Regions from separate parts of the Streptomyces sp. NPDC031340 genome, predicted to be linked through region 1. Evidence: predicted binding sites of a transcription regulator. Region 1 holds the regulator's gene; the other holds the start of a gene.
The links. The regulator HrcA, encoded in region 1, represses chaperone genes, less so after heat shock. The targets are predictions, from matches to a motif close to TTNGCACTCNGNNNNNCNGAGTGCNAA.

Region 2: the regulator HrcA is predicted to act here: its motif matches at 2,876-2,902, upstream of groL (chaperonin GroEL).

What each region holds. Positions count from the first base shown of each region.
Region 1 is NZ_JBVIIE010000012.1:141,861-147,068, reverse strand. Features, by position in the region: gene ACZ5GT_RS11815 (DUF3097 domain-containing protein) at 1-478, opposite strand, end outside; gene ACZ5GT_RS11810 (MBL fold metallo-hydrolase) at 510-1,241, opposite strand; gene hrcA (heat-inducible transcriptional repressor HrcA) at 1,393-2,409, shown strand; gene dnaJ (molecular chaperone DnaJ) at 2,410-3,543, shown strand; gene ACZ5GT_RS11795 (nitronate monooxygenase) at 3,622-4,695, shown strand; gene ACZ5GT_RS11790 (16S rRNA (uracil(1498)-N(3))-methyltransferase) at 4,692-5,208, shown strand, end outside.
Region 2 is NZ_JBVIIE010000100.1:9,268-14,475, forward strand. Features, by position in the region: gene ACZ5GT_RS39950 (glucosyl-3-phosphoglycerate synthase) at 1-33, opposite strand, end outside; SAM riboswitch class I at 190-347, shown strand; gene thrC (threonine synthase) at 366-1,649, shown strand; gene ACZ5GT_RS39960 (MoaD/ThiS family protein) at 1,825-2,100, shown strand; gene ACZ5GT_RS39965 (cold-shock protein) at 2,543-2,746, shown strand; gene groL (chaperonin GroEL) at 3,065-4,687, shown strand; gene ACZ5GT_RS39975 (glycosyltransferase) at 4,794-5,208, opposite strand, start outside.

The sequences.
Region 1 (5,208 bases):
CCAGCCGGGCGTCCGGGCCCGGCGCGAACCCGGCCACGATCGACGGCAGGTCGTCCACGCCCTCCAGGTACTCCACCACCACGCCCTCGACGCGCAGGTCGTCGCCCCACACCTTCTCGACCAGCTCCGCGTCGTGCCGTCCCTCGACGTAGATGCGCCCGGCGCGGGCCACGCGCGCGCGTGCGCCGGGCACGGCGACCGAACCGGACGCCGTACGGGTGGGCCGCAGCGGGGCGGAGGGCGGCCTGACGAGGGTCACCACGCGGCCCTCCAGCAGGAACCCGCGCGGCTCCAGCGGGAACACCCGGTGCTTGCCGAAGCGGTCCTCCAGGGTCACCGTGCCCGCCTCGCAGCGGATCACCGCCCCGCAGAAGCCGCTCCCGGGCTCCTCCACCACCAGGCCCGGCTCCGCCGGCACCTCCGGCACGGGCTTCGGCTTCTTCCACGGAGGGGTCAGGTCCGGAGAGTACTGGCGCATTCGAACGACGATAGGAGAACCGTCCCGCCGATCACCGCGACACGCCGAAACGGGCCGCCAGCGCCTCCCGCTGCGCCCGGACGAACGCCGCGTCGACCACCGCACCGTGACCGGGAACGTACAGCGCGTCCTCGCCACCGAGGGCGAGCAGCCGGTCCAGCGCGGCCGGCCACCGCGACGGCACCGCGTCCGGGCCCGCCTGCGGCTCGCCCGACTCCTCGACCAGGTCCCCGCAGAACACCACCTCCGGCGAGCCCGGCACCAGCACGACCAGGTCGTGGGCGGTGTGCGCCGGACCCACGTTCGCCAGCAGCACCTGCCGGCCGCCGCCCAGGTCGAGCGTCCACTCGCCGCTGACGTGATGGCGGGGCGCGGCGAGCGCGTCCACCGCCTCCTCGGCCAGCCGCGCGTCCAGCCCGCACCGCACCGCGTCCGCGCGCAGTTCCTCGCGCCCGTGCCGCCCGGTGAACACCGCTTCGGCGCCCACCGCCCCGAACACCTCCGCGCCCGCGAACGCCGCCGCCCCGAAGACATGGTCGAAATGGGGGTGGGTGAGCGCGAGATGGGTCACACGGCGACCGGCCAGCCGCTGCGCCTGAGCCCGCAGCCGCGCCCCCTCCGCCAGGCTCGACCCCGCGTCGACCACCAGCGCCGTGTCCGCCCCGACGACCAGCCCGGCCGTGCAGTCCCAGCCCGGCAGCCGGCACCGCCCGACCCCGGCCGCCAGCCGCTCCCACCCGAGCTCTTCCCAAGTCACCGTCATACCGCGACGCTAGCCGTACGGACCCGCCCCGGCAGGCCCGACCTTGCCCAGTCAGTACCCCACCGCCGTACACTGGGCCGGGGAACGCTGGCACTCGCACGCGCAGAGTGCCAGGCAGGCGTCAGGGGACGACTTTCTGGAGGTGTGCGCCATGCTGAGTGAACGACGGCTTCAGGTGTTGCGCGCCATCGTCCAGGACTACGTCGGCACCGAGGAGCCGGTCGGGTCGAAGGCCCTGACCGAGCGGCACAACCTCGGCGTGTCCCCGGCGACCGTGCGCAACGACATGGCGGCCCTCGAGGACGAGGGGTACATCGCCCAGCCGCACACCAGCGCCGGGCGCATCCCCACCGACAAGGGCTACCGGCTGTTCGTCGACAAGCTCGCGGGCGTCAAGCCGATGACCCCGCCCGAGCGGCGCGCGATCCAGAACTTCCTCGACGGCGCCGTCGACCTCGACGACGTCGTGGCGCGCACGGTGCGGCTGCTCGCGCAGCTCACCCGGCAGGTCGCCGTAGTGCAGTACCCGTCGCTCACCCGGTCCACGGTCCGGCACGTCGAACTGCTGTCGCTCGCCCCCGCGCGCGTGATGCTCGTGCTGATCACCGACACCGGCCGGGTCGAGCAGCGCATGGTGGACTGCCCGGCGCCGTTCGGCGAGGCGTCCCTCGCGGACCTGCGGGCGCGGCTGAACAGCCGGGTCGCGGGCCGCCGGTTCGCGGACGTCCCGCGGCTGGTGGAAGACCTCCCCGAGGGCTTCGACGTCGAGGACCGCGGCACCGTCTCGACGGTCCTGTCCACCCTCCTGGAGACGCTCGTCGAGGAGAACGAGGAGCGGCTGATGATCGGCGGCACCGCCAATCTGACCCGCTTCGGACACGACTTCCCCCTCACCATCCGGCCCGTCCTGGAGGCCCTGGAGGAGCAGGTCGTCCTCCTCAAACTCCTGGGCGAGGCAGGCGATTCGGGCATGACCGTGCGCATCGGGCACGAGAACGCCTATGAAGGACTCAACTCCACGTCCGTGGTCTCGGTCGGCTACGGTTCGGGCGGCGAGGCAGTCGCCAAGCTCGGCGTGGTCGGACCGACCCGCATGGATTACCCGGGAACGATGGGAGCGGTACGCGCAGTGGCACGGTACGTCGGACAGATCCTGGCGGAGTCGTAAGTGGCCACGGACTACTACGCCGTTCTCGGCGTGCGCCGCGACGCGTCGCAGGAAGAGATCAAGAAGGCCTTCCGGCGGCTCGCACGCGAGCTGCACCCGGACGTCAACCCCGATCCGAAGACCCAGGAGCGGTTCAAGGAGATCAACGCCGCCTACGAGGTGCTGTCGGACCCGCAGAAGAAGCAGGTCTACGACCTCGGCGGCGACCCGCTCTCGCAGTCCGGCGGCGCCGGCGCGGGCTTCGGCGCGGGCGGCTTCGGGAACTTCTCGGACATCATGGACGCCTTCTTCGGTACGGCGTCCCAGCGCGGCCCGCGCTCGCGCACCCGGCGCGGCCAGGACGCGATGATCCGGCTGGAGATCGACCTCGACGAGGCGGCCTTCGGCACCACCAAGGACATCCAGGTCGACACGGCGATCGTCTGCTCCACCTGCAACGGTGAGGGCGCCGCGCCGGGCACCTCCGCCCAGACCTGCGACATGTGCCGCGGCCGCGGCGAGGTCTCCCAGGTCACCCGGTCCTTCCTGGGCCAGGTCATGACCTCGCGCCCCTGCCCGCAGTGCCAGGGCTTCGGCACGGTCGTGCCCACCCCCTGCCCGGAGTGCGCGGGCGACGGCCGGATCCGCTCCCGCCGCACCCTGACCGTCAAGATCCCGGCCGGCGTCGACAACGGCACCCGCATCCAGCTCGCGGGCGAGGGCGAGGTCGGCCCCGGCGGCGGCCCGGCCGGCGACCTGTACGTCGAGATCCACGAGCTGCCGCACGCGATGTTCCAGCGGCGCGGCGACGACCTGCACTGCACGGTCACCATCCCGATGACCGCGGCCGCCCTCGGCACCAAGGTCCCGCTGGAGACCCTCGACGGCCTGGAGGAGGTCGACATCCGCCCGGGCACCCAGTCGGGCCAGTCGATCCCGCTGCACGGCCGGGGCGTCACGCATCTGCGCGGCGGCGGCCGGGGCGACCTCATCGTCCACGTCGAGGTGCAGACCCCCACCAAGCTCGACGTCGAGCAGGAACGTCTGCTGCGCGAGCTCGCCAAGCTGCGCGGCGAGGAACGCCCGCAGGGCCAGTTCCAGCCGGGCCAGCAGGGCCTGTTCTCCCGGCTCAAGGACGCCTTCAACGGGCGCTGACGACACGGGACGCCCCTGGCCCCGGCCAGGGGCCCGTCCCGATTCGGACTTGTTCACGGGACGTGACAACATGCCGTCATGTCCTCCGCACTGACCGATCTCTGCCCCCATCCGATCGTGCAGGCCCCCATGGCGGGCGGCGTCTCCGTGCCCCACCTCGCCGCCGCCGTCAGCGCGGCCGGCGGGCTCGGTTTCCTCGCCGCCGGGTACAAGACCGCCGACGGCATGTACCAGGACATCAAGCAGCTGCGGAGCATCACCGACCGGCCCTTCGGCGTGAACCTCTTCATGCCGCAGCCCGACCACTCCGACCCGGCCACGGTGGAGCTCTACGCCCACCAGCTGGCCGGCGAGGCGAGCTGGTACGACACCGAGCTCGGCGACCCCGACAGCGGCCGCGACGACGGCTACGACGCCAAGCTCGCCGTGCTGCTCGACAACCCGGTGCCGGTGGTCTCCTTCCACTTCGGCGTCCCCACCCGCGACGTCCTCGACGCTCTGCGCCGCGCCGGCACCTTCACTCTGGCCACCGCGACCACCGCGGAGGAGGCCCTCGCCGTGCAGCGGGCCGGCGCCGACGCGGTCATAGCCCAGGGCGTCGAGGCCGGCGGCCACCAGGGCACCCACCGCGACGTCCCGGAGAACGACCGCGCCGGCATCGGCCTGCTGTCCCTGGTCGCCCAGATCCGCGAGACCGTGAGCATCCCGGTCGTCGCCGCCGGCGGCATCATGCGCGGCAGCCAGATCGCCGCCGTCCTCGCCGCCGGCGCGAGCGCCGCCCAGCTCGGCACCGCGTTCCTGGCCACCCCGGAGTCCGGCGCGAGCGCCGTGCACAAGCAGGCGCTGACCAACCCGCTGTTCGTCCGCACCGAGCTGACCCGCGCGTTCTCCGGCCGCCCGGCCCGCGGCCTGGTCAACCGCTTCCTGCGGGAACACGGCCCGTACGCGCCCGCCGCCTACCCCGACGTCCACCACCTCACCGCGCCGCTGCGGAAGGCGGCGGCGAAGGCGGGCGACGCGCAGGGCATGGCGCTGTGGGCCGGACAGGGCCACCGGATGGCCCGGGAGCTGTCCGCGGGACAGCTGGTGGAGGTGCTGACCGCCGAACTCGAGGAAGCGAGAGCGACGCTGTCGGAAGGCGGTGTGCGATGACGGCCCCGGTGTTCGTGATCGATCCGCTGGTCCTGCCGGACCACCGCGGCGGGGAGTACGTCCTCGACGGCCCGGAGGGACGGCACGCCGTCTCCGTGAAGCGGCTGCGGCCCGGCGAGGAGGTCGTCCTCACCGACGGCCGCGGACACTGGACGGAGGGCGTCGTCAAGGCCGCCGAGGGCAAGGACCGTCTCGTCGTCACGGCCCTCGGGAGCGTCCGCGAGGAACCCCCGGCACAGCCCCGCATCACCGTCGTGCAGGCCCTGCCCAAGGGCGACCGGGGCGAGCTGGCCGTGGAGACGATGACCGAGACCGGCGTCGACGCGATCGTGCCGTGGACGGCCTCCCGCTGCGTCACCCAGTGGAAGGGCGAGCGGGGCCTGAAGTCCCTCGCCAAGTGGCGGGCGACCGCCCGGGAGGCCGGCAAGCAGTCCCGCCGGGTCCGCTTCCCCGAGGTCGCGGACGCGGCGACGAGCAAGCAGGTCGCCGCACTTCTCGCCGAAGCCGACTTCG
Region 2 (5,208 bases), on a different contig from region 1:
GGTGTTCAGCCAGCGCTCGACTTCGTTCAGCACAGTGCGCGGCTCCTCTGCGTTCTCTCGGCGGCGGACCATGTGATCCATCTCGCGGTTCGGACGGCTATCTCAACTGTCCTGGCCTTCGGTTACAGTCTTGAACAACGCTGATGACCATCGCATGTCGGGGGTCGTCCCGCGTTCACAACCGAATACCGCTCATCCAGAGGGGCAGAGGGACACGGCCCGATGAAGCCCCGGCAACCCTCCAGCCGGTTCTCGTACCGATCACCGTCGATCGCCGCGCGAGGCTCCCGGCTAGGGAAGGTGCCAAATCCGTCTCACGGCGAGATGCGTCGTGAGGAAGATGAGGAGAAAGGGCCTCGCCTCACATGGCTGTGCAGACTGTTGCAAGCACCACGGACTCCACCGTAGACCTCGGCCCCGCCGCCGCTCTGTCCTGTCGCGAATGCGGTCACCGGGTCCCCCTCGGACCGGTCTTCGCCTGCGAGGAGTGTTTCGGCCCGCTGGAGATCGCGTACGACTTCTCGGCCTACGACACCGAGGAACTCCGCAGGCGCATCGAGGCGGGACCCGCGAACATCTGGCGTTACGCGCCGCTGCTGCCCGTCCCCGCGGACGTGGCCGACAAGCCCAACCTGAACCCGGGCTGGACCAAGCTGGTCAAGGCCGACAACCTGGCCCGCGAACTCGGCGTGACCGGCGGGCTGTACGTGAAGGACGACTCCGGCAACCCGACGCACTCCTTCAAGGACCGCGTGGTCGCCCAGGCCCTGGAGGCCGCCCGCGCCTTCGGCTTCACCACCCTCTCCTGCTCCTCCACCGGCAACCTGGCCGGCGCCGTCGGCGCCGCCGCCGCCCGGGCCGGCCTCCGTTCCTGCGTGTTCATCCCGCACGACCTGGAGCAGGGCAAGATCGTCATGGCCGCCGTCTACGGCGGCGAGCTCGTCGGCATCGAGGGCAACTACGACGACGTCAACCGCTTCTGCTCCGAGCTCATCGGCGACCCGGCCGGCGAGGGCTGGGGCTTCGTCAACGTCAACCTGCGGCCCTACTACGCGGAAGGGTCCAAGACCCTGGCGTACGAGGTGTGCGAGCAGCTCGGCTGGCGGCTGCCGGACCAGATCGTCATCCCCATCGCCTCCGGCTCGCAGCTCACCAAGGTCGACAAGGGCCTGCAGGAGCTGATCAAGCTCGGGCTCGTCGAGGACAAGCCGTACAAGATCTTCGGCGCGCAGGCGCTGGGCTGCTCGCCGGTCTCCACCGCCTTCAAGGCCGGCCACGACGTGGTCCGCCCGCAGAAGCCGGACACCATCGCCAAGTCCCTCGCCATCGGCAACCCGGCCGACGGCCCCTACGTCCTCGACATCGCCCGCCGCACCGGCGGCGCCGTGGAGGACGTGACCGACGAGCAGGTCGTCGACGCGATCAAGCTGCTCGCCCGGACCGAGGGCATCTTCGCCGAGACGGCGGGCGGGGTGACGGTCGGCGTGACGAAGAAGCTGATCGACAACGGCCTCCTCGACCCCACGAAGACGACCGTCGTCCTCAACACCGGCGACGGCCTGAAGACGCTGGACGCGGTGGCCGGCACGGGGCTCACCGCGACCATCCGTCCCAACCTCGAGTCGTTCCGAGAGGCCGGCCTCGCTTGACCTCCTCCTCGGTGTCCCGGGGAGTCCAGCGGTCACCCGCCAGGCTTCCTGCTTCGCGGCCGACCGCCCCCGGGACGAACCCAAGCCGAGGTCTTGTGTCAGCTCCACAGGCCGAAACCGCCGGCCCGGCGGCCAACACGCAAAGTAGTCTTGTAGTCACTGGAGGTCAAGTCGCATGAGCGTGACCGTTCGCATCCCCACCATCCTGCGCACCTACACCGGCGGTCAGGCCGAGGTCCCCGCCGAGGGCGCGACCCTCGCCGAGGTCATCGCGGACCTGGAGAAGAACCACACGGGCATCGCCGCCCGCGTCCTGGACGACCAGGGCAAGCTGCGCCGCTTCGTCAACGTCTACGTCAACGACGACGACGTCCGCTTCGAGCAGGGCCTGGAGACCGTCACCCCCGACGGGGCCGGCGTCTCGATCATCCCGGCCGTGGCGGGCGGCTGACCTGCCCGTTCGTTTACCGCCGGTAACGCTGGTGACGCAGAGTTGTGACCGATTGCCCCCTCCGTAAGAGAAGCGGAGGGGGCAATTCTGTATGGTTGAGCGCGGTACAGTTGGGGAACCCACCCCCGGCTCCGCGCGCCGGACGCGATCATTGCCCGCTCCGGATGCGTCGAGAAATAGCCAAAGTGTGCGAGTCTTTTGCGCCATTCGCTCTTTATGTGCAGCCCGACTTGCCCTGCATTCGGGGGAATTCTTACTACATTCCGGACCCCTTCCGTCCGGAATTCTCGTCCGACTGACCTGTTGCAGACGGCAGTTGGGCAGATACATTCGGCCGCGGTCGACGCGTTCCGGCGCACGCCCCCAATCCGTGGGGGGTGAGGTCTGACCCGGATCCGCGAAGTGCGGGTCCGTGCAAGGGCCAGTAATAGGGGAGTTAGGCATGGCTCAGGGCACCGTCAAGTGGTTCAACGCGGAGAAGGGGTACGGCTTCATCGCGGTCGACGGTGGTGCGGATGTTTTCGTCCACTACAGCGCCATCCAGATGGACGGGTACCGCACCCTGGAAGAGGGCCAGCGGGTGGAGTTCGAGATCTCGCAGGGCCAGAAGGGCCCGCAGGCCGACATGGTGCGTGTCACCGCCTGATCGCGCGACCGACCGAACCGCAGCGACGTCTTCCGTCGAAGGGCTCGTACCTCCCGGGGTACGGGCCCTTCGTCCTGCCCGGACGCATGTTCGCGCGCGATGAAGCCCCCGCCCGCTCCGCGGGCGCGTCTTGCACTCGAGGGGGTCGAGTGCTAATCATTGCGTTAGCACTCTGAAGGTGAGAGTGACAACGAAGGACCGGGTCGGTGAGGCCCGCAGGCCGGGTGGGGCAAGGAACCACGAGGCAGGCGAGCCGTCCGTCGCGGGCGCGGGCGCGGTCCGAAGGAATCACCCCCAGTCCTGGAGGGACCACTTCACATGGCCAAGATCATCGCGTTCGACGAGGAGGCGCGGCGCGGCCTCGAGCGCGGCATGAACCAGCTCGCGGACGCCGTCAAGGTGACGCTCGGCCCCAAGGGTCGCAACGTCGTCCTCGAGAAGAAGTGGGGCGCCCCCACGATCACCAACGATGGTGTCTCCATCGCCAAGGAGATCGAGCTCGAGGACCCGTACGAGAAGATCGGCGCCGAGCTGGTCAAGGAAGTCGCCAAGAAGACGGACGACGTCGCCGGTGACGGTACGACCACGGCGACCGTGCTCGCCCAGGCGCTCGTGCGCGAGGGTCTGCGCAACGTAGCCGCCGGCGCCAACCCGATGGCCCTCAAGCGCGGTATCGAGAAGGCCGTCGAGGCCGTCTCCGCCGCCCTCCTTGAGCAGGCCAAGGACGTGGAGACCAAGGAGCAGATCGCCTCCACGGCCTCCATCTCCGCCGCCGACACCCAGATCGGCGAACTCATCGCCGAGGCGATGGACAAGGTCGGCAAGGAAGGCGTCATCACCGTCGAGGAGTCGCAGACCTTCGGTCTGGAGCTCGAGCTCACCGAGGGCATGCGCTTCGACAAGGGCTACATCTCGGCGTACTTCGCCACCGACATGGAGCGTATGGAGGCCGTCCTCGACGACCCGTACATCCTGATCGCCAACTCCAAGATCTCCTCGGTCAAGGACCTGCTCCCGCTGCTGGAGAAGGTCATGCAGTCGGGCAAGCCGCTGCTGATCATCGCCGAGGACGTCGAGGGCGAGGCCCTGTCGACCCTGGTCGTCAACAAGATCCGCGGCACCTTCAAGTCCGTCGCCGTCAAGGCCCCGGGCTTCGGCGACCGCCGTAAGGCCATGCTCGGCGACATCGCCATCCTCACGGGCGGCGAGGTCATCTCCGAGGAGGTCGGCCTCAAGCTGGAGAACGCGACCCTGGACCTCCTGGGCCGCGCCCGCAAGGTCGTCATCACCAAGGACGAGACCACCATCGTCGACGGCGCCGGTTCCGCCGACCAGGTCGCGGGCCGCGTGAACCAGATCCGCGCCGAGATCGAGAACAGCGACTCCGACTACGACCGCGAGAAGCTGCAGGAGCGCCTGGCCAAGCTCGCCGGCGGTGTCGCGGTCATCAAGGCCGGTGCCGCCACCGAGGTGGAGCTCAAGGAGCGCAAGCACCGCATCGAGGACGCCGTCCGCAACGCCAAGGCGGCCGTCGAGGAGGGCATCGTCGCCGGTGGTGGCGTGGCCCTGCTGCAGGCCTCCCAGGTCTTCGAGAAGCTGGAGCTCGAGGGTGACGAGGCGACCGGCGCCAACGCCGTGAAGCTGGCCCTGGAGGCCCCGCTGAAGCAGATCGCCGTCAACGGTGGTCTCGAGGGCGGCGTCGTCGTGGAGAAGGTGCGCAACCTGGCCGTCGGCCACGGTCTGAACGCCGCGACCGGCGAGTACGTCGACATGATCGCCGAGGGCATCATCGACCCGGCGAAGGTGACCCGCTCTGCCCTGCAGAACGCCGCCTCCATCGCCGCGCTGTTCCTCACCACCGAGGCCGTCATCGCCGACAAGCCGGAGAAGGCCGCCGCGCCCGCCGGCGGCGGCATGCCGGGCGGTGACATGGACTTCTGATCCGCCTCACGGATCGAGCTGTCCTTGCCGAGGGCGGCACCCCCTGGTCGCAGGGGGTGCCGCCCTCGGGCGTGTCCGGGCGGCCGTGTCCGGGCAGCGCAGCCCGCTACTTCTTGCGGGTCTTGCCGCCCCGGCCGTTCCGCGCGCCCCCGCCCTTCCGCGCGCCCCGGCCGTTCTTCGCGCCCCCGCCCGACCGGGCCGCCGACGCGGCCTTCGGCCGGCGGGCGGGGTCGGCCGGGGCCGGCTGAGGGACGGCGGCGGCATCGCGGACCGAGAACTCGCGGTTGATCTCGACCTGGCGGCGGACGGCGGTGGGCAGGTCGGGCATCGCCAGCAGCATGTCGCACGCCCGCAACGCCCGGGCGTGGTCACCCACCCAGTACGCGGTGATCGAGTACTCGAACAGCAGGCCCCAGCGGTAGATCCAGGGCTTGGTGAAGAGCAGGTCCTCCGGCTCCGGTCGGCCGACGACGGCGGCGAGGACCGCGTGGGCGGTGCGGTGACGGCCTTTCCGGCGCAGC